3 regions of the Allobosea sp. RIT-PG3_2 genome follow, and region 1 is predicted to be linked to each of the others. Evidence: riboswitches for the same ligand, from Rfam matches in the RefSeq annotation. Region 1 holds a riboswitch; each other region holds the start of a gene.
What was found. A riboswitch is a leader RNA that binds a small molecule or an ion and turns the genes downstream of it on or off. The one in region 1 is predicted to bind thiamine pyrophosphate.
Positions count from the first base shown of each region.

Region 2: linked by a shared signal. The riboswitch ahead of thiO (glycine oxidase ThiO) and the one ahead of thiC (phosphomethylpyrimidine synthase ThiC) in region 1 are both predicted to bind thiamine pyrophosphate.
Region 3: linked by a shared signal. The riboswitch ahead of AC2FAN_RS15355 (LuxE/PaaK family acyltransferase) and the one ahead of thiC (phosphomethylpyrimidine synthase ThiC) in region 1 are both predicted to bind thiamine pyrophosphate.

Region 1 covers NZ_JBXWCA010000002.1:678,106-685,410, forward strand. Annotated here, with positions in the region: gene thiC (phosphomethylpyrimidine synthase ThiC) at 1-1,697, opposite strand, end outside; TPP riboswitch at 1,775-1,878, opposite strand; gene AC2FAN_RS08795 (hypothetical protein) at 1,948-2,145, opposite strand; gene AC2FAN_RS08800 (OmpA family protein) at 2,584-3,492, opposite strand; gene AC2FAN_RS08805 (hypothetical protein) at 4,358-4,513, shown strand; gene AC2FAN_RS08810 (polysaccharide deacetylase family protein) at 4,848-5,747, opposite strand; gene AC2FAN_RS08815 (dipeptide ABC transporter ATP-binding protein) at 5,927-7,305, opposite strand, start outside.
Region 2 covers NZ_JBXWCA010000001.1:865,176-872,480, forward strand. Annotated here, with positions in the region: gene AC2FAN_RS03890 (carboxypeptidase M32) at 1-428, shown strand, start outside; gene AC2FAN_RS03895 (Rdx family protein) at 562-876, shown strand; gene AC2FAN_RS03900 (thiamine phosphate synthase) at 1,042-1,650, opposite strand; gene AC2FAN_RS03905 (thiazole synthase) at 1,665-2,438, opposite strand; gene thiS (sulfur carrier protein ThiS) at 2,440-2,637, opposite strand; gene thiO (glycine oxidase ThiO) at 2,621-3,616, opposite strand; TPP riboswitch at 3,699-3,800, opposite strand; tRNA gene AC2FAN_RS03920 (tRNA-Ser) at 4,011-4,101, shown strand; gene AC2FAN_RS03925 (hypothetical protein) at 4,516-4,800, shown strand; gene cls (cardiolipin synthase) at 4,930-6,264, opposite strand; gene AC2FAN_RS03935 (hypothetical protein) at 6,806-7,084, opposite strand; gene AC2FAN_RS03940 (DUF1236 domain-containing protein) at 7,159-7,305, opposite strand, start outside.
Region 3 covers NZ_JBXWCA010000004.1:437,192-444,496, reverse strand. Annotated here, with positions in the region: gene AC2FAN_RS15375 (ABC transporter ATP-binding protein) at 1-690, shown strand, start outside; gene AC2FAN_RS15370 (ABC transporter ATP-binding protein) at 671-1,387, shown strand; gene AC2FAN_RS15365 (2-hydroxyacid dehydrogenase) at 1,400-2,365, opposite strand; gene ggt (gamma-glutamyltransferase) at 2,386-4,062, opposite strand; TPP riboswitch at 4,201-4,329, shown strand; gene AC2FAN_RS15355 (LuxE/PaaK family acyltransferase) at 4,419-5,495, shown strand; gene AC2FAN_RS15350 (acyl-CoA reductase) at 5,500-6,948, shown strand; gene AC2FAN_RS15345 (ABC transporter ATP-binding protein) at 6,938-7,305, shown strand, end outside.

The sequences.
Region 1 (7,305 bases):
CAGAAATGCGCGACCTTATGAGCGTCCTTCGGCAAGGTCTCGTCGTGGTAGGCGCGCGCCGTGTCGGGATCAAGCGCGAGATTGAACTGGTCCTCCCAGCGGAAGTCGAAGCGGGCGCGGGAGAGCGCATCGTCCCTGATCTTCGCGGCCGGATGGCCCTTGGCGAGGTCGGCGGCGTGCGCCGCGATCCGATAGGTGATGACGCCGGTCTTGACGTCGTCGCGGTCGGGCAGGCCGAGATGCTCCTTCGGCGTGACGTAGCAGAGCATGGCGCAGCCATACCAGCCGATCATCGCCGCGCCGATGCCGGAGGTGATGTGGTCGTAGCCCGGCGCGATATCGGTGGTCAGCGGTCCCAGCGTGTAGAAGGGCGCCTCGCCGCATTCACGGAGCTGCTTGTCCATGTTCTCCTTGATCTTGTGCATCGGCACGTGGCCGGGGCCCTCGATCATGACCTGACAGCCCTTGTCCCAGGCGATCTTGGTGAGCTCGCCCAGCGTCTCCAGCTCGGCGAACTGGGCGCGGTCGTTGGCGTCGGCGATCGAACCGGGGCGCAATCCGTCGCCGAGCGAGAACGAGACGTCGTATTTGCGCATGATCTCGCAGATCTCGTCGAAACGCTCGTAGAGGAAGCTCTCGCGGTGATGCGCCAGGCACCAGCGCGCCATGATCGAGCCGCCGCGCGAGACGATGCCGGTGACGCGGGATGCCGTCAGCGGAACATAGGGCAATCTCACGCCGGCGTGGATGGTGAAGTAGTCGACGCCCTGCTCGGCCTGCTCGACCAGCGTGTCCTTGAACACCTCCCAGTCGAGCTTGATCGGATCGCCGCCGACCTTCTCCAGCGCCTGATAGATCGGCACCGTGCCGATGGGGACCGGCGAATTGCGCAGGATCCAGGAGCGGATGTTGTGGATGTTGCGGCCGGTCGACAGGTCCATGACGGTGTCGGCGCCCCAGCGTATCGCCCAGACCAGCTTCTCGACCTCCTCGGCCGCGCCCGAGGTCACGGCGGAATTGCCGATATTGGCGTTGATCTTGACCAGGAAGTTGCGGCCGATCGCTATCGGCTCCAGCTCGGGGTGGTTGATGTTGGCCGGGATGATGGCGCGGCCGCGCGCGATCTCCTCGCGGACGAATTCGGGCGTGACGAATTCCGGCACCGAGGCGCCGAAGCTCTCGCCATCGGCATGGCGCTCCCTGGCACCTTCCAGCATGGCGGCGCGGCCGAGATTCTCGCGATGGGCGACATAGATCATCTCGGGCGTGACGATGCCGGCCTTCGCGAACTCGTATTGCGTCGTCATCTGGCCCGGCTTCGCCTCGAGGATCGGGCGCGCGGCCGGGCAGGCGGGAACGAGCTGCGCCTCGCTGATATGGCCGTTATCGGCGGCCGTGACTGTGCGGCCGGGCACGGTCTGGAAGCCGCGCGCATCGAGCCAAGCGCGGCGCGGCTGGGCCAGGCCGGCATTCAGGTCGATTCGGGCGTCGGTCTCGGTGAACGGGCCGGAGGGATCGTAGATCCGCACCGGCGGCTCGGCATCGGTGGTCAGCATGACCTCGCGAAAGGGCACGCGCATCTCCGGATGATCCGGCGGCGCGACATAGATCTTGCGCGAACCGATGATCGGGCCGGTCGTCACACTTTGCGGCGCGGCCTTGACGCTGTTCTTCAGGGTTTTGGTGTGGGCATTCATGAGGATCTCCTCCTTGATACAGGTCAGGAGATCCGGGCTTGAAAGCGGTCCAGTCGCTGTCTGCGGGCACGATTCGACTCTAACCCGCGTTCCAGTCCCTCCGCCGGTATGACCCGGATCAGGTTCGATGGGTTCGGCGGTCAGGCCATCTCAGCTCTTGCGAGCACCCCTCGGAACAGCACCGAGGTTAGGCGTAGCGCCGCCGCTTGGCAACGGGCTGCGTGACGAACGATTGGAGGATGGAAGTGGATCAGGCCGTCAGGTCGACCAGGGCGCCCTGCCCGGCCGGAAGCGTCGCCTGTATCTGTTCGACGCTCTGCTGGAGCATGGCGACGAGGCCCTGATCGGCCTGCGCGTTCTGTTTGATCATCTCGACGGACAGTGCGTGCTGCGTCGAGGCGGTCTGCATCGTGACGATGCTGCGGGCAAGGGAAACGGCGTCGCTCATACGGCGACGCTAGTTCGCCGACCTTGCCAAATCCTGAACGGCCCCGCTCAGGGCGCGCTGATCGACGGCACCGGGCGCGGCATCGGCGGGTCGCGATTTGGCTGCGGCGCCGCCTGTGCGCGGTCGTCGCGCGGGGCGCGGATTTCCGTGCGCGGCACGGGCCTCTCACTGGCTGGCGCGCGAACGGCCTCGCCTGCGCGAGGAGCCAGCGGCACACCCGGCGCCCGCTGCTTCACGGCGGCAGGAGCACTCTGAGCCAGTGCCGGAAGCGCCGCAAACGAGCCCGCCATCATCAGGCCGGCATCACCAGATCAAGCTTTTTCATGACTGAACCTCCCTTCGGCTTGTCCTCCGGGAGATGAAACCGCCGCAGAAGGCGGCAGTTCCCTGCGTCCAGGTAAGAACGGGGCCGCTCGTCGAGCAGCCCCGTTCCCATCGTCACTGGTTCTGGCCGCTGAGCAGCGGCGTGATGCGCCGCAGCGTCACGCGCCGGTTCTCGCGTGCCGCGTCCTGCGTGTTGATCTTCAGATACTGCTCGCCATAGCCCTGCGTCGTCAGGTTCTCCGGCGGGATCTGGAAATCGCGCGTCAGGATCTCGGCGACGGACTGCGCGCGGCGATCCGAGAGCGAGAGATTATCGACATCGGCGCCGACGGCGTCGGTATGTCCCTCGACGAGGAAGACCTCGTTGGGCGCGCGCTGCAGGGCGCGCCGGACGGAGTCCGCGATCACGGACAGGCGCTGCGCCTGTTCGGGCGCGATCTGCCAGGAACCGGTGTCGAAGGTGATCGTGTCGATGTCGACGCTGCGCATGCGGGCGCGCAGATCCGGCGAGTAGCGGACCTCGTCCAGCGTGTAGCGACGCGGGATCGCGGCGATCGGCGGCGCCGTGATCGTCTCGTAGATCAGCGCCTCGTCGGCCTGATCGGCATCGACGATATAGCGCTCGCGCGGGATCGGCAGCGGCGGCGCCGGCAGCACGACGACATCGTCGGCGAAACGGCCGGGACGGTCGCGCAGCGTGTTGTCGATGATGATCACCTCGCGATTGTCGCGGTCGATGCGGGTGCGGCGGATCAGACGGCCCTCCTCGTCCGTGACGGTGACGATGCGCGTGCCGTCGGGGCGCTCGAAGACCATGCGGTTCTCGTCGCCGCGGCGCTCGGAGCGGCCCTGCCAACCGAGATCGCGGAAACGCTGATCCTCGTCGCGGCGGATGATGGCGCGGCCGTCATCGTCGCGGATGATGGTGCGGCCGGGCTCGCGGATGATGGTGACGTCACCCTCGCGGCGCTCCTCGCGGCGGCTGCGGATATCCTCGAAGCGCTGCGCGCCCTGCGTCGCCATGATGCCGCCGATGACGCCGGCGCCGAGGCCGATCGCACCTGCGACGCCGGGCGAGATGCCGCCGCGACGACCTTCGCGCTGGGGCGGCTGAGTCGGGAAAGCCCCACCGGCGGGCGGCTGACCTGGAGCAATGCCGGGCTGAACAGGGGCGGGAGCAACACCCGGTTGTGCAGCGGATGGCGGCGCTCCGGGCGCGGGACGTCCCGGCGCGGCACCAGCGGGCGGAATCGGGGCTGTGGCGCCGGGCTGGGCCGGAGCACCCGGAGCCGCCGCCGGAGGCGCTCCCGGAGCGGGGCGCGGCGGCTGAACCGGAGCCGCACCCGCGGGCGGAGTCGGAGCGGTTGCGCCCGGTTGCGCAGGGGCGGCGGGACCGCCGGGCGCTGCGGCCGGAGGCGCCACGGGCTGCGGTGCTGCGGCCGGCGGACGGGCTTGGGGCGGCGCAGCCGAGGGTGGCACGGCCGGGCCGCCACGCGGAACGGCCGAAGGCGCAGCTCCGGCACCCGGCTGAGCCGGCGCGGGAGCGGCAGCCGGCGGCGTTCCCGGCGTCGGGCGCGGCTGCCCGGCGGGAGCGGAGGGTGCGGTGCCGGGCTGCGGCGCAGCCGCCGGAGGACGAGGCTGAGATGGAGCTGCCGAGGGAGGCACGGCCGGGCCACCGCGCGGAACGGCCGATGGCGGGGAGCCCGGCTGGGCGGGAGCAGGAGGCGGAGCCGCTTGCGGGCGCTGGCCGGGCTGTGCGCCAGGAGCGGAGGCCGGCGGTGCAGGCGGCTGGGAAGGCGCGGCGCGCGGCGGCGTCGGCACGGTAGGTTCGGCCGGCGGTCGCGGTGGCGTCGGGCGCGCTGCCGGAGGCTGGCCGGGTGCGGGCGCCATGTTCGGGGCGGGACGCGGCTGCGCCGGAGCCTCGCTCGGCATGGCCGGGCGTTGCGGCTGCGGACGGGCGGCCGGCGGCTCGGCGCGCGGCTGGGGAGCGGCGGGTGGCGGCGGCGCGGGGATGGCGGGCGGCTGCGGCGGGCGCGGCGCTTGAGGCGCGCCGGGAACCGCTGGGCGCTCCGGCCCGCGCTGGCCCGGCTGCGCTCCCGGTGGACGCGGCTCCTGCGGCCGCTGGCGCGGCCCGCGCCCGGGCTCTTCGTCGCCGGGAGCCGGGGCCTGGACGAGTTGCAGCCCGGCTTGAGCGAAGGCTTGTCCGGCCTGCGAAAGGACGAGGGCAGGCAGGACGGTCCCGACCAGCAACCAGCTTTTCGTGCGCATTACAATTCCCGTCATTCGTTTCAACTTGGGGGTATCAGGCCGTTGGCGGCCTGAACCCGCGATGAAGCGAAAACGGCGAGAATCGGGCAATGGTTCCGGCCTTGCAGGCCTCAGAGACCAGCCTGCGCCTTCACATAGGCCGCGATCTCGGCATGGCTCGCGAACCAGCAATCGCCCTTCGCCTTGGCGAGCTGGATCAGCTCCTCGAGGATCCAGAGGCGCGAGCGATAGGTGATGACATGCGGATGCATGGTCAGCAGAAAGAGCCCGCCATCGGCATAAGCTCCCTCGAATTCGCGGCGGAAGATATCGAAGACCGCTTCGGGTGGCGTATAGGGCCGAAGCGCCTGAAAGCGGTTCATGTTGAAGTAGACCGCGTCGTCGCGAATCCACTCGACCGGCAATTCGACCATACCGGTCGCCTCGCCCTTCTCGACGATCTCGTAGGGGTCGTCGTCTGCGAAGAGCGAGGAATCGTAGAGCAGGCCAAGCTCACGCTCGACGGCGAGCGTCACCTCCGAGAAATCCCAGGACGGTGTGCGCATGCCGACCGGCCTGACGCCGGTGATCTTTTCCAGCGTATCGGCCGAGCGCAGGTGCAGTTCGCGCTCATCCGCCGGCGGCACCGCCGTGTTCACCTCGTGAATCCAGCCATGGAGGCCGATCTCATGGCCTTCGCCGACGATGCGGCGCTGCTCATCGGGATAGAGCAGCGCCGTGACGGCCGGCACGAAGAAGCTCGCCTGGATGTCCTGTTTCTTCAACAGGTCCAGAATGCGCGGGATGCCGACGCGATTGCCGTACTGCCCCCAGGAGAGACGCCCGACCGATTTGCCGCCGTCGCGCAGTTCGTTGGTCTCGTGGTCGACGTCGAAGGAGAGCGCTACGGCGCAGCGGGCGCCGTTCTTCCATCTGGCGGGCTTGAGGTTGCGGCCGGCGCGCACGCGCTCGACCTTGCCGCGCCAGACCTCTTCCGGCCATTGCCAGGGCAGGAGTTCGGATTCGGACATGGATCGCTCCTTCTCAAATTCTCTCGACGGACAATGACATTTGCGCCGGCATCCTGGCCGAAGCGAAGCGTAGCGCCGGGATCCATCATGGGGCTCCGACGCCCTGCGATGGATCCCGGATCTGCGCGGCTACGCCGCTTGTCCGGGATGACGGCGCGTATTTCCGAAACGACGACGGCTCACGCCACCGGCAGCACCGGCACAGCCGCCAACAGCCTCTTCGTATAATCGTGCTGCGGGTTGTCGTAGACATCGCTGGCCGGGCCGCTCTCGACGATCTTCCCGCGATACATGATCGCGACGCGGTCGCAGAGATGGCGGACGACCGAGAGGTCGTGCGAGATGAAGATCAGCGTCAGGTCGAGTTCCTGCCTGAGCCGTATCAGCAGGTTGATGATCTGCGCCTGGATGGAAACGTCGAGCGAGGCGACCGGCTCGTCGCAAACCACGACGTCCGGCTGCATCGCGAGCGCGCGGGCTATGGCGACGCGCTGGCGCTGGCCGCCCGAGAACTGATGCGGATAGCGGACGGCGAAGGCCGGATCGAGCCCGACCGCCGCCAACCACTGACGGACATACTCCTTGGCCTGCCCGCGCCCGATCAGCCCATGCGTCAGCGGCCCCTCGGCAATGGAATCGCCGACCGTCATGCGCGGATTGAGCGAGGCGAAAGGGTCCTGAAAGATGGTCTGGACGCGCGTCGTGATCTTGTGAGGATGCGTGCCCGCGCTCATCACCGGAGCATCGTCGATCGCGACGCGGCCGGTATCGGGCGCATAGATGCCGGCCGCCACGCGCCCAAGTGTCGACTTGCCGGAGCCGGATTCGCCGACGAGGCCGAGCGCCTCGCCGCGCCTCAGGACCAGCGTGACGTCGTCGACCGCCTGCACCGCGACAGGCGCTCTGGAGAAGCCGGCCTTCTGCGCCAGCTTGCGGAACAGCCCGGGCGTCTGCTCGAAGCGCTTGGCGACATGCTCGATGCGAACATAGTGCGCCGCGTCCCTCGCCGGCGGCGCTGCATCCTTCGCCATGCGCGGCGGCGGAGCTACGTCGGAGCCGGCGCCGCCGGCCAGCAGCGCGCCGGGCTCGGAGCGAGAGGGCAGCGCGTCGAGCAGCCCACGCGTATAGGGATGCTGCGGATGCGTCAGCACGTCGAGCGTCGGGCCGGCCTCGACGATCCTGCCGTGGCGCATGACGCAGACATGGTCGGCGAGCGAGGCGACGACGGCGAGGTCGTGGCTGATCCAGATCAGCGCCGTGCCGAGCTCGGCGACCAGCTCCTTCATCTCCGCGAGAATCTCGGCCTGGACGGAGACATCGAGCGCGGTGGTCGGCTCGTCGCAGATGATCAGCTTCGGCCGGTGCAGCAGCGCAATCGCGATGGCGACGCGCTGGCGCATGCCGCCGGAAAACTGGTGCGGATAGAAATCGACCTTGCCCTCGGCATCGGGAATGCGGACCTGCGCCAGTGCGGCCACCGCGCGACGGCGCGCCTCGGCGCCCGAAACCGCCTCGTGGGCTTCCAGAGCGAGCCTGATCTGCACGCCGATGGTCAGCA
Region 2 (7,305 bases), on a different contig from region 1:
CCCATGTCATCCTGCGCTACCGGCTGGAGAAGGCGCTGATCGCCAACGAGATGCCGCTCGCCGAACTGCCTGCCGCCTGGAACGCCGGGATGAAATCCCTGCTCGGCGTCACCGTGCCCGACGACCGGGTCGGTTGCCTGCAGGATATCCACTGGCCCTCCGGCGGCTGGGGCTATTTCCCGACCTATACGCTCGGCGCGATGACGGCGGCGCAGATCTTCGACGCCGCCTGCCGGGCCGAGCCAGGCATCCTGCCCGGCATCGGCAAGGGCGATTTCAGCCCGCTGGTCGGCTGGCTGCGCGCCAACATCCACGGCAAGGGCTCTCTGCTCCCGACCGACGATCTGCTCACCGAAGCGACGGGCCGGCCGCTCGACGCCTCCGTGTTCAAGGCGCATCTGCGCCGCCGTTATATCGAAGAGGCTTGATCTTTCTGATTTTATTTATTCGAAACAAAGACTTGTCCGCGGCTTCATGCTGATCCGCCATGCCGCTTTCGGGCTTGCATCAAGGGGCCGGAAGCGGGATGTCGGAAACGACCTCCCGCTTCGGTGACCGATCATGACCCAGACCAAGCCCGCCCCCCGCATCGCCATCACCTATTGCTCGATGTGCAACTGGATGCTGCGCTCGGCCTGGCTGGGGCAGGAGTTGCTCTCCACCTTCGGGCAGGATCTCGGCGAGGTCGCGCTGATCCCGCGCACGGGCGGCATCTTCCAGATCACCTATGACGGCGAGCTGATCTGGGACCGCAAGACCGATGGCGGATTCCCGGATTCCAAGGTGCTGAAGCAGCGCGTGCGCGACCGGCTCGACCCCGAGCGCAGCCTCGGCCATGTCGACGGGCACACGATGTCGACGGAAGCGGAGAGCTGAGACTTAGGAATTACGTCGTCATCCCGGCTGCAGCAAAGCGGAGCGCCGGGATCCATCGTAGGGCTCCGCGCTCTACGATGGATCCCGGATCTGCGCTGCTTCGCAGCTTGTCCGGGATGACCGAGTGGTTCCGTGCCATATCCGGAGGCGCAACGGCGCGCCTCTTCAGACCGCGTGCTTCCGCGTCGCCGCCACCCAGGATTTCAACCGCTCCTCGGGATCGGCGTTCAGCGTGATGTCGGTCACGGCTGCCACGATGTCGGCGCCGGCGTCGAAAACGCCCGGCGCGCGTTCCAGCGAAATGCCGCCGATGCCGACCAGCGGCAGGTCGCCGATGCGGCGCTTCCACTCGCCAAGCCGCTCCAGCCCTTGCGGGCCGAAGCGCATCTGCTTGAGGATTGTCGGATAGACCGGGCCGAGCGCGACATAATCCGGCTCCGTCGCCAGCGCGCGCTCCAGCTCGGCCTCGTCATGGCTGCTGACGCCGAGCTTGAGGCCAGCCTTGCGGATCGCGCCGAGATCGGCGGTGTCGAGATCCTCCTGACCGAGATGGAGGAAATCGCAGCCCTCCGCGATGGCGAGCTTCCAGTAGTCGTTGACGACGAGCACGCAGCCAGCTGCCGCGCAGAGCCGCTTGGCGCGAGCGATCTCGCGGGCAACCTCGATTTCGGGCCGATCCTTGACGCGCAATTGCACCAGCTTCACGCCGAGCGGCAGCATCCGCTCCAGCCAGTCGGCGCTGTCGAAGATGGGATAGAACGGATCGAGCTTCATGCGAGACAGGTCTTTCATGCCAGGAAGGCCTTGCCCATGACGGGCGTGGAGGGAGCTGCCATGTCGCGCGCCTCGATCGGCTGCGCCTCGAAAGCGAGCCGGCCTGCGCGGATGGCGAGCGCGAAGGCCTCCGCCATCGCGGCCGGGTCCCCTGCCCTGGCGACGGCCGTGTTGAGCAGGATGCCGTCATAGCCCAGCTCCATCGCCTGCGCGGCATGGGAGGGCAGGCCGATGCCGGCGTCGACGACGAGTGGAATATCCGGGAAATGCTGGCGCATGGTCCGCAGCCCGTACGGGTTGTTGAGCCCCCTGCCCGATCCGATCGGCGCGCCCCAGGGCATCAGCACCTCGCAGCCGGCGTCGAGCAGGCGCCCGCCGATGACGATGTCCTCTGTCGTGTAGGGGAAGACCTTGAAGCCGTCATCGGCGAGGATGCGGGCGGCTTCGACCAGCGCGATCACATCCGGCTGAAGCGTGTCGTCCTCGCCGATGACCTCGAGCTTGATCCAGTCGGTGCCGAAGACCTCGCGGGCCATCTGCGCCGTGGTCACCGCCTCTTTCACCGTGTGGCAGCCCGCTGTGTTCGGCAGCACCTTGACGCCGAGCTCGCGGATGAGCGCCCAGAACGCCTGCCCCGCCGCGCCACCGGACGATTCCCGGCGCAGCGAAACGGTGACGACCTCGACGCCGGAGCGCTTCACCGCCTCGGCGAGGATGGCGGGCGACGGATATTGCGCCGTGCCGAGGAAAAGCGGGTTTTGCGGCTCGAAGCCATAGAAGGATGCCATCTCAGCCTCCCTGCATCGGGGCGACGACCTCGATGCGGTCGCCGTCGTTCAAGATCACTTCAGCGCGCTTGCGAGCCGGCACGAAATCGCCGTTCACCGCCGTCGCGACGATGCGGCCGGCATAGCCGAGCTCGGCCAGCGCCTCGGCCAGCGTCTTCGCGGCGATCTCCTGCGGCGCGCCGTTAAGCAGCAAGGTCATGCAGCATCTCCGGTCGTGATTGCGGGTTCATCACGGCATCCGCCGCCATCCGCGCCATGGCGGGGCTGAGCAGGAAGCCGTGACGGTAGAGCCCGTTGACATGGATCACCCGGCCGCGGCGCGTCAGCCGCGGCAGGTTGTCGGGGAAGGCCGGGCGCGCATCGGTCCCGATCTCGACGACCTCCGCCTCACCGAAGGCGGGATGCAGCGCATAGGCCGCGCCGAGCAGCTCCAGCATCGAGCGGGCCGAGATGCGGCTGCGCTCGCCGCTCTCGATCATCGTCGCGCCGACCATGAAGATGCCGCCGGCCCGCGGAACGATGTAGAGCGGGATGCGCGGATGCAGCAGCCTTACGGGGCGCGACAAGCGGACCTCGTCGCTCTTCAGCAACAGCATCTCGCCCTTGACGCCGCGCAGATCAGGCAGGACGTCGCGCGCCGAAAGCCCCCGACAGTCGAGGACGATCTCGGCATCGAGATCGGCCGGTTCGACCGCGCTGTCGAAATGCACCGCCACGCCCTTTGCAAGGAGGCGTTCGGCCAAGGCCGCGATCGCCTTGCGCGGATCGAGATGCGCCTCGTCAGCGAAGAACAGCCCGCGCGAAAAGCGCCCGGCGAGATCGGGCTCCAGCCCAGCGATCGCCTCGCCATCGATCTCCTCGAAATGGCTGGTGCGCTGGCCGAAGCGGCGCAGCTCCGAGCGATCACGGCTCGGCGCGACGACGAGCGTGCCCCGGCGAACCACCCCGTCCGCGTGCCGCTCCCACCAGCCCGCTGCCTCATGGCCCAGCCGGATCACCGGCTCCTCGGCGCTTTCGCCCTCGCACCAAGGGGCGAGCATGCCGCCGGCATACCATGAGCAGGCTGCGGCACCGATGCGCGGGCCGCGCTCATGGATGGTGACCTGCGCCCCGCGCGCGACCAGTTCGGTGGCGCAGGCAAGGCCAACGACACCGGCGCCGACCACCGCGACGTTCATGTTCCGATAAGGGCTGGATGCAGCCGCCATGCTTTTCCCTGCTCCCGGGAAGGCAGCGGCCAAAGGCGCGAGCAGCTTTGTCTGCGAGCCGAAGACCGTTCCCTTCGCCGGCATTACCCGGATCAGGTGCGATGGGTTGGCGCGACGCGCACCTCTCAGCCTTTCGGCACCCCAACGGACAGACGCAATCTAATAAGCGGATCACCCCGGGGCAAGGCAAACCGACGCAAGACGCCGTTGCAACGAGCGCCGCCTGGAGGGGCGCCGCCCACCTAGCGCTCCCGTGCGAAGGAGTGCTCTGCGCCCTCTGCTGCCAACATGCACAGCGAACCCGAAGGAAGTTGTCGGCAAGGCTTGTCAAAGGGCGCTGCAATCGGGCATAGAGCCTCTCGCCGGAGACGTGGCCGAGAGGCTGAAGGCACTCGTTTGCTAAATGAGCATACCCCACAAGGGTATCGAGGGTTCGAATCCCTCCGTCTCCGCCACTCCCTCTCTAACATCCTGAAATCGCGTATTTACTTCCCGAGTCGCGACGGTTCTAACAAAACTGTCTCACAAAGCGCGCAACGGCCGGCTTTGGAACATCAGGGGCTGCTCGACAGAAAGTCGATGGTCCTGCGTCGTCAATTGATATTGATTCGATAGCCCGACCCGTCGAGCCAAGGTGTGTGATAGAGGCGAAACAGTTCGACGCTGGGCGATCAGCGCAGCAAGCGTTACGAGCTGCATGACAGGCCGCCGGACGGGCGGGTCACACACGCCACGACATTCGCGAGCACTCTCCCCAGAGCCGGACGTCGAGGCGGCTAAAATTCATGGCGACACATCGCTAGTCGCGAGCTAACTTAAAATCATTCCAATGAGAGACCCCTTTCCTCATCGAGCAGCAAACGAGACCCATGCCACTTCGTTCCCTTGTCGAGCCTGAAGAATTCGCCGTGTTGGAAGCAGGTTTCGAAGAGGCGTGGAGCGCGATTGGCAGCGATTCCATCTCGGATCCGCTCATGGTTTCCGCTCAGCGGGAACGTTTGGCTCACATCATCATCGGCCTTTGGAAGTCGGGCACGAGCGACCGAGCTGCACTGGTGTCGGGCGCAGTGCAGCAGTTCTTGGCCGTCGCCGAAGACACGCCGACCCCGTTGGATATTCGCGTCGATGTAACCGAAGATAAGCAAGAACATTGACCGCATGATGTCTCGCCTGCGGCAATAGCCCAAACCGGGTATCAATCGAGAACCCCTCGCCCCTTCAAGTGCCGGTGGGTTGGCCAGCGCGATGAGCGGGCACCTGCTATGATCCACCCTTGCCGCCGCCTAAATCTGTGTGCGCAGAAGGCCTGCCAGCCAGTCGGAGAATCTCTCGCTCATGGGTCTCTGTCGCCATTTGGTTATCGTGTAGGGTGTCGAGCGCTTCAGATCGGACAAGAACATCGCGATCTGATGGCGTGCGAACTCCCGATCGTAGAAATTGATGTTCGCCTCGTCGTTCAGGCGAAGGGCGCGCTCGTCGATGTTGGTGGAGCCTACCGAGGTCCAGACGTCGTCGACGATCACGAGCTTGCAGTGATACATCGTTGGCTCGAATTCATGGATCTTGATGCCGGCCTCGAGCAATTCTCCCCAAAAATGCCGCGATGCTTTCTGGACAAGGCGCGCATCGGTCCTCTCGCCCGGCACGATGATTTCGATGTCCACGCCGCGCTTTCTCGCCTCCAGCAATTGCTGTCGCGTGATCGCGTCAGGAACGAAATAAGGGGTGCCGATCCGGATGCTCTTTTGAGCCGCGGCAAGCGCCGTCATCAGCATGAGATGCATGACGTTGCGTTGATGAGTCGAGCTGACGACGACTTGGGCATCCAGCTGTCCATCGGGTTTGATGGACGGGAAGAACCGGTCTCCCATCAATAACTCGCCTGTTGCCTCGATCCAGTGTTCGGCGAACGCGGCCTGCAATTCCGAAACCGCGGGTCCTTCGAGCCGATAGTGATTGTCGCGCCACTCGGCCGCAGTCCTGGCATCGCCATTCCATTCGTCACCGATACCGACGCCGCCGGTGAACCCGATCCGGCCGTCGACGATGAGGAGCTTCCGGTGTGTCCGGTTGTTGATCCGGTCCAGCGTGCTCCATTTGACGGGACGAAATTTGACCACCTCCACGCCGGCCGTCTGCATTCGCTCTATGAGCCTCTCCTCCATCGGGATGCTGCCAACCCAGTCGAGAAGAACCTTCACGCTCACTCCATCGCGGGCCTTCTGAGACAGCACATCGGCGAATTGGTCCGCGATATCGCCTCGCCAGTAGATGTAGGTCTCGAACGTGATCGTGTTCTTGGCGCCGCGAATGGCACGAAGCATGGAAGGGAAAATCTCGTTCCCATTGACGAGCGTCTCGACCTTGTTGCCGGGGATGGCGTTGGAGCCGAAAAGTGCTCCCATCGAGGTCCTGAACTGATCGTCGGAAGATGCGAGATGGTGAGGCAGCGGCTGCTGCAGGTCCCTCCGCTCAGGCATAAGGTTGGCGACGATCAGGCATCCGATGACGCCGGCCGCAGCTGATAGAACGGCAATGGCAAAAGGGTATTTTGCGAACTTCATGCGGCCCCCCGCCAGTACGGCAACGAAGTTCTCGAATTCAACGAAGATCGGCATCAGGTATAAGCAACCTGCGAGACGATAGGTGTCGTAGCCAACACAGCGCTGCCCCAGCCAGAGAAGACCACCCACCCCAAGCACCCGAAACCGTTTCAGCGTCTTGGTTTGCTGCTGTCGGTTTCAGGTGCGCAACTGGGCGAAATGCGTTCTATCGCGGCCGGCGCTCTCAGGCTTACCAATAGCGATAATAGCCGAAGTCGCGAGCTCGCCTGCCATAGGCGCGAGCATGCGGAGGCGGCCCCCCATAATAGCGACCGTAGCCATGTCCATGGTGCCAATGGCGCGAACCGTGCCAACCCTTGTGGCCTTTGTACCCGTGGCCACCATTCTTTATCTGTTGGATATGGCCAGGCGCCTCCAGGCTCGTCAGACCTGCCACAGGGGCGGCTTGGGACGTCGATGGCGAGCCGAAGCTCAGCATGGCTGCTGCAACGAAGATTAACTTTCGCATCGGTTCCTCCTCAAAGAAGCATCGCGATAATCACATGCCAAGCAGCGGGCTCTGGAAATCAACACACCCGCTGCACGGCGCCAGACGTCAGTCGCAGATGCGCATACGGCGCTCGACAACCTCGCCATAGCGATTGACCCGACGCTTTATGACGATACGGCAATCGTCATCGTCGTCATCGAGCACAGCGGGCCCCTGGAAGCCACGCCGCTCCCCAGCAAAGCGGTAGCCACGGGGCTCGTGATAGCGCGGGCCGTCATATCCCGGCCGGTCGATTCCGAACTCGAACTGGACCTGCGCCTGGGCAGGAGCGCTGAAGGCGGCGGTGGCCGCGACAGCAGCGGCGATCAGGATTGGCCGTAACATGGCGTTGTCTCCTTGGTTGATCAGGGTGAACCCGATCGAAGGAGCCCACCCGGTCACGAGTGGGCTCCCGTTGATCATTCGATGATCTGAACGATCTTGCGTGTCTTTGGCTCGACCAGGACGGTCTGGTCGTTGATCACCGTGTAGCGATATTCGGTCTTGCCATAGCGGGTCGGAACCTCACGATAGGTGACCGTGTCGGGCAAGGTTGCGCCGACGAC
Region 3 (7,305 bases), on a different contig from region 1:
GCGATGGCCGCGGGCGAGCGGCTGGCGCTGATCGGCCCGAACGGGGCCGGCAAGACCACCTTCGTCAACCTCGTCACCGGTCGCATCCCGCCGAGCGCCGGCAGCGTCCGTCTCGCGGGGGAGGACATCACCGCGCTCGGCGCCGTCAAGCGCGTCAGGCGCGGGCTCGTCCGCACCTTCCAGGTCACGCGCCTCTTCCCGGACATGACGCCCGAAGAGCACGTCGTCATGACCATCCTGCAGCGGCTCGGCCGCGCGACGCGCATCTTCGCCCGCTTCCATGGCGATTCCGAAGCCCGCGACGAGGCCGCCGACATTCTCGCGACGCTCGGGCTCACCGAGGTCTCCGGCCGCAAGGTCGCCACCATCGCCTATGGCCAGCAGCGCCTGCTCGAGATCGCGATCGCGCTGGCGCAGCGCCCGAAGGTGCTGCTGCTCGACGAGCCGGCGGCCGGCGTACCCTCCGCCGACACCCCACGCATCGAGGAGGCGCTGGCCCGTCTGCCGCCCTCGCTCGCCGTGCTGATGATCGAGCACGACATGGACCTCGTCTTCCGCTTCGCGAAGCGGGTCGTGGTGCTGGCGGCGGGCGAGCTCATCTTCCAGGGCCTGCCGGCCGACGTCGCCAGGGATCCCAAGGTCCGTGAAGCCTATCTCGGGAACTACGCGCATGCCGGCAGCCACGCTTGACGTCCGCGCCCTGAGCGCCGGCTACGGCCAGACCCATGTGCTGGAGGATGTCTCGTTCTCCGTGCCCGCAGGCGGACGCCTCTCCATTCTTGGCCGCAATGGCATGGGCAAGACCACGCTGATGGCGAGCCTGATGGGGCTGGCGCGCCGCTATGCCGGCAGCATCAGCCTCGGCGGAGCCGACATCACAGCGCTTGGCACCGCCGCCCGCGCCCATAGCGGCATCGGCCTCGTCCCCCAGACCCGCGAAATCTTCAGGGGCCTGACGGTGGAGGAGAACCTCTTCGCCGGGCTCAAGGGTCGCCCCCGCAGCGCGATCGAGGAGGCCTATGCGCTGTTTCCGCGCCTGCAGGAACGCCGGCGCAATCTCGGCTCCCAACTCTCGGGCGGCGAGCAGCAGATGCTGGCGACGGCGCGCACCATCCTAGGCCAGCCCTCGGTGCTGCTGCTCGACGAGCCGCTGGAGGGCTTGGCACCGGTCATCTGCGACATGCTGATGGAGGCTTTCACCCGGCTCGCCGGCAGCGGCGCGATGACGATCCTCTTCGTCGAGCAGCGCTTGGAGAGCGCCCTCGACTTTGCCGAGGATGTCATTGTCCTCGAACGCGGACGGATCGTCTGGTCGGGCAAGCCGGCCGCGCTACGCGCCGATGCCGAGGTGCTCGAACGCTATGTGGGTGTCGGCGGGCTGCACTGAGCCGCTGAAGCCTCACACCACCAGATCGCGCTCCGGCACAGGCTCGCCGCGCGAAACGCGCGCCATGTTGTCGAACATGCGCTTCACGGTCGGCGCGAAATTATCGGCGGCCATCGCGGCGAGATGCGGCGTCACCACGAGATTGTCGAGGGTCAGAAGCTCGCTGTCGGCCGGCAGCGGCTCGATCGAGAACACGTCCATCGCCGCGCCGGCAATCTCCCGCGCCCGGAGCGCCGCGACAAGATCGGCCTCGTTGACCACGCCGCCACGCGCGACATTGACCAGCACCGCCGTCTTCTTCATCGCCTTGAACGCTGCCGCATCGATCAGATTGGTCGTCTCCGGCGTCAGCGGGCAATGCAGCGAGACCATGTCGGACTGCGCCAGAATGTCCGGCAGCGATGCATGCCGGACGCCGAGCGCCGCTTCCGCCTCGGCGTCGAGCGGCTGGCGCTTGCTGTAGAGGATCGTGCAGCCGAAGCCCTTGAGCAGCTTCGCCAGATTCTGGCCGATCGCGCCGAAGCCGACGATGCCGACCGTCTTGCCCGAGAGCATGAAGGGATCGCCCGGCAGTTTGCCGGTCGCCCAATGCCCCTGCTTCAGCTCGGCATGGCCATAGCCGATGAAGCGCAGCGCCGAGAGCGCCAGCCCGAGCGCGAATTCGGCCACCGGCACGGAATTGGAGCCGGTGGTGCGCGCCACGGTGATGCCGAGATCCTTTGCGGCGGCAATGTCGATATTGTCGTAGCCGACGCCCCATTTATGCAGCAGCTTCAGCTTCCTCGCTGCGCCCAGCACCTCCCGCGAGACGCCGACCTGGCCCGAGATCGCGTAATCGGCCTCGGCGATGATCTGCTTCATATGATCGTCGCCGCGCGCCGTGCCGTGGGTGAACACGAAGCCGGGCGGGAGCAGCGCCCGCATGCGCTCGGCGCGCTCGGGGCTGGTCATGTCGAGGAGGACGATGGTCTCGGGCATTGAATTTTCCGGGAATACGGTCAGATGGTGAAGCGTGCGCCGGCACGGGCAAGCCCGCCCGAGATGGCAACCGGCGTGCCATCGGCGCGCCAGCAGGCGGCCCCGGTCAGCGTGCCATCCGCATTGAAGGCGATGGCGTTCATGCCGCCTGCGACGCGCGGCGAGCGCACGACGCGATGGCCGCGTGCCGCGAGTTCCTGTGCCACCGCCTCGGGGATGGCTTCCTCGAGTTCAAGCACGCCGCCCTCGGTCCAGACGCGCGGCGCCTCGACCGCCTCCTGCAAGGTCATGCGATGGTCGATCAGGTTGACGATCGCCTGCAATGCGGAGGGAAAGATGCGCAGCGCCCCCGGCAGGCCGAGCGCGAAAGCGATTTTCCCGCCCTTCAGCGCCATCATCGGCGCCATCGAGGTGAAAACCCGCTTGCCTGGCGCGATCGAAAGCGCCCGGCCGGGATGCGGATCGAAGTTGAACATGTAGTTGTTGGCGATCATCCCGGTGCCGGGAATCTGGACGCAGGCGCCGAACAGCCCGTTGATCGTCTGCGTCGCGCTGACGACGTTGCCCTGTGCATCGGCCACGGTGACATGGGTCGTATCGGCGGATTCGCCGCCTGACAGTCCGGCCGTCCAGCTCTTCGCCTCGCCCACCGCGATCAGGGCGCGGCGCTCGTCGGCATAGGCCTTGTCGATCAACTTATTGACCGGGACCTTGACGAAGGCCGGATCGGCCGTCGCCACTGCCCGGTCGGCGAAGGCGATCTTCAGCGCCTCGGCCAGCAGATGCACCGCGTCCGTCGAGCCGAAGCCGAGCGCGCCGATATCGTAGCCTTCGAGGATGTTGAGCATCTGCGTGATGTGCACGCCGGAGGAGGAAGGCGGCGGCGGGCCGACGATCTCATAGCCGCGATAGGAGCCACGGATCGGCTCGCGCAATTCGATGCTGTAATTGGCGAGATCGGTCTGATCGATCAGCCCGGCATGGGCAGCCATGTAGTCGGTCAGCGCCCTTCCGAGCCGCCCGCCATAGAGTGCCTGCGGCCCTTCTGCCGCGATCAGCCTCAGGCTCGCGGCATAGTCTGACTGGACCAGCCTTGTGCCGGGCTGGAGCGGCTGGCCGCCCGGCAGCAGCATTGCCGCAAGGCCGGGATCTTCAGCGAGATCGGCGGCGTTGTCGGTGATGCAGTTCGAGAGATAGGGCGTGACGACGAAGCCCTGCTCGGCCAGCCCGATGGCCGGCTGCAGCACCTCTGCCAGCGGCAACGTGCCGAAACGGGCGAGCGCCTCGCACCACCCCTTCAACGCGCCGGGAACCGCGACCGCCTTGGCCCCGATCAAATTCTCCCGGTCGCGCGTATCGCGCTGCTTGCCGATCTCGTCTGAGAGGCAATCGTACATGTCCGCCGTCGCATGGCCCGGCGCTGTCGAGAGATTGTCGATCACGACATGGCGGCCATCGACGAGGCGGATATGGCTCAGGCCGCCGCCGAGGATGCCGACCATCATCGGTTCCACCACCGTCAACGCGAACAGCGAGGCGACCGCGGCGTCGATCGCATTGCCACCGGCTAGCAGCATCTGCGCGCCCGCCGCCGAGGCGAGCGGATGATTGGTGACGACCATCCCGCGCGAGCCGGTGGCCGGCTTCTTCTCGCAGGTGAAAGAGGCGATGCGGGGCGGCGGAGCGGAAACGTTCATGGGCGGCACATCAACGCTTTTGCGGCCCGACGTCGAGCCTCTTCTTCGGCATGCGCGCCATGTTCGGGCCACTCACCCACAATCGGCGGCCTTGTGCCGGCAACGCTTGACAAGGCAGGGGCCGAGGCCCCACCTAAACCCTGTTCCCAGGGGGGCCTCGCTAGGAGGCTGAGATTCCGCCCGCGGGGCTTTCGAGCTCGGCAACGCGGTGACCCTCCGAACCTGATCCGGATCATACCGGCGTAGGGATGCGGGACAGGCGGCCATCGAGGCCCCGATTCCAGCTGCGCATGTGGTCCTCATCGCGATCGATTCCGTCCGGGCAAGCCGGCGGGTCGGGCAGGAGCGGGCTTAAGATGACGCAAGCCGAGATCATCGACGCGCTGTTGGCGTTCATCGCGCTCCCCGATGCGTCGGATGCCGAATTCGAGGCGATGGCGCTGAAGGTCTTCGCGTATCAGTTCCGCAACAACGAGCCCTACAAGCGCTTCTGCCTGCAGCGCGGCCGCACGCCGCTCTCGGTCAGGCGCTGGCGCGACATCCCGGCCGTGCCGATCACCGCCTTCAAGGACCTGACGCTGAGCTGCAGCCCGCCGGAAGCGGCCGAGCGCGTTTTCATGACCAGCGGCACGACGCAAGGGATACGCGGCCGCAGCTACCACCCGACGCTCGCCGTCTGGAGCCGCTCGATGCTGGTGAACTTCCGTGAGCGTTTCATGCGGGGCCGCGAGCGCATCCGCATGGGCATCCTCTTCCCCGACGAAACCACCCTGCCGAACTCCTCGCTCGCGCATTATCTCGGGCTCGCCCGACGCGAATGCGGCACGCCCGATTCGGAGGTGTTCGTCGGCTCGTCGGGTCTCGACCTCGACGGCCTTTTGTCGGCGCTGGAGCAAGCGGAGAAGAGCGGCGAGCCCTATGCCCTGCTCGGGGCGAGCTATTCCTTCGTTCCGGTGCTGGACGCGCTCGCGGCGAACGGCCGGCGCTTCGCCCTGCCCGAAGGCAGCCGCATCCTCGACACCGGCGGCTTCAAGGGCCAATCGCGCGAGCCGGGACCCGACGAGTTCTATGACGGTCTTAGCCTCGCTTTTGGCGTGCCGCGCTCGGCCTGCATCAACATGTACGGGATGACCGAGCTGAGCTCCCAGCTCTATGACGACGGCAATGCCGTCTGCCCCTCGATCAAATCCGGCCCGCACTGGATTCGCAGCCGCGTCGTCGATCCGCTGACCGGCACCGACCTGCCCGAGGGCGAGCGTGGCGTGATCGTCCATCACGACCTCGCGCATTTCAACTGCGTCTCGGCGATCCTGACCGAGGACGCCGGCGAGATCGTCCCGGGCGGATTCAAGCTGCTCGGCCGGGTCGATGGCGAGGCCTCGAAGGGCTGCTCGGTCGCGGTCGCCGAATTCCTGGCCGCAGCGCGAGGCTGATAGGGTGATCGAATATGCGGGCCATCTGCCGGGCCTGAATCGCGAGGCGCTGCGCTGGCGAGAAATCAGCCACAGCGCCTGGGGCGAGAGCGCAACCATCGCGCTGCCGGAGCTGGACGAGGCTCAGGCGGCTGCTCTCTGCGACCATGTGCGCGACAACGCCCGCATGCGGCTGAGGACGATGCCGGTCGCGCGCATCGTCGCTGCGATCGACGCCGTCATCGCGCGCCTGCTCCACCGCGAGCATCCGCTGCGGCGCAAGGCCGAGCATCTCCTGCCGATCGTCACCGGTTACGACCGCGAGACGGTGCGTCTCGGCCTCACGAGTTATCTGAAAACCTTCCGGCGCCCGCAGCTCCTGCGCTTCCTGGCCGAGGATTTCGCCAATCCCGCCATGCTCGACGGCTTCCAGCCGACGCCCAAGGGCGGCTACCTGCGCGCCCGCGGCCCGGAGCTGCTGCTGCATGTCTGGGCCGGCAATGTGCCGGCGCTTTCGCTCTGGAGCCTGATTTGCGGGCTGTTGGTCAAGGCCGGCACGATCGGCAAACTCGCCTCGGCCGAGCCGCTGACGGCGGGCTGGTTCGCTAGCCTGATCGCCGAGATCGACCCCGAACTCGGCGAATGCCTCGCCATTACCTGGTGGAAGGGCGGCGAAGCACCGGCCGAACCCGTTTTTCTGCGCGCGGCCGACACCGTGATGGCCTATGGCGGCAACGATACGCTTACGGCGCTGCGCGCCAAGCTGCCGATCACCACGCGCTTCCTGCCGCATGGCCACAAGATCGGCTTCGGGGTCGTCGCGCGCGAGGCGCTCGATAGCCGCAAGGCACCCGCGCTGGCCCGCCTCGCCGCTCATGACGTCGCCCGCTACGAGCAGCAGGGCTGCTATTCCCCGCAGATGCTTTTCGTCGAGCGCGGCGGGCGGGTCAGCCCCGCAGAATTCGCTCGCCATGTCGCGCAGGAACTCGCCGCCCTCGCCCATCGCCACCCCCGTCGCGCGCTTTCGCCGGCCGAATCCGCCTCCATCACGGCTTGGCGCAGCGCGCAGGAGATGGGCGCACTGAAAGGCGCCGCAGAACTCCTTGGCGAGCCCACCGATTCGTGGAGCGTCGCCCATGTCGAGACGCCCGAGGACCTGAGTCCGACAGGCCTCAACCGCACGCTCAAACTGGTTTCGGTCGACAGCCTCGACGAGATCCCGGCCCTCATCGCGCCCTATCGCAACTTCCTGCAGACGGCCGGGGTAGCCGCCGCGCCGGAGAGGTTGTTCCGGCTCGCGGAGCAGTTGGCTGAGGTTGGCGTCACCCGCATCGCCCCGTTCGACCGCATGACCGCCCCGGAAGCCGGCTGGCATCATGACGGGCGCTTCAGCCTGCTCGACTTGATCACCCTGACCGAGATCGAGCACGGCGCGGAAACCGCGGCAGAAGGGTTCGCGCCCTATGTCGACTGACCCCGCCACCCCCGGCTTCGTCGCGATCGAGCGGGTCGCCTTCCGTTATGACGCGGGCGGCCCGGCCATCGTCGATGGCGTCGACTGGGTCATCCCGCGCGGCGAGATCCATTGCCTGCTCGGCCGCAGCGGCTGCGGCAAGACCACGCTGCTCAAGCTCGCCGCCGGCCTGCTCGTGCCAAGCGAGGGCGCCATCCGCATTGGCGGCGAGGCGCTGCATGGCCCGAGCCTCCGCGCCGGCTTCGTCTTCCAGGCCCCGACCCTGCTCGACTGGCTGAGCGCTCTCGACAATGTCCTGCTGCCGATCTCGCTGAAGCGCCGTCCGACCGTCACCGATAAGGATGCTGCGTTCGACCT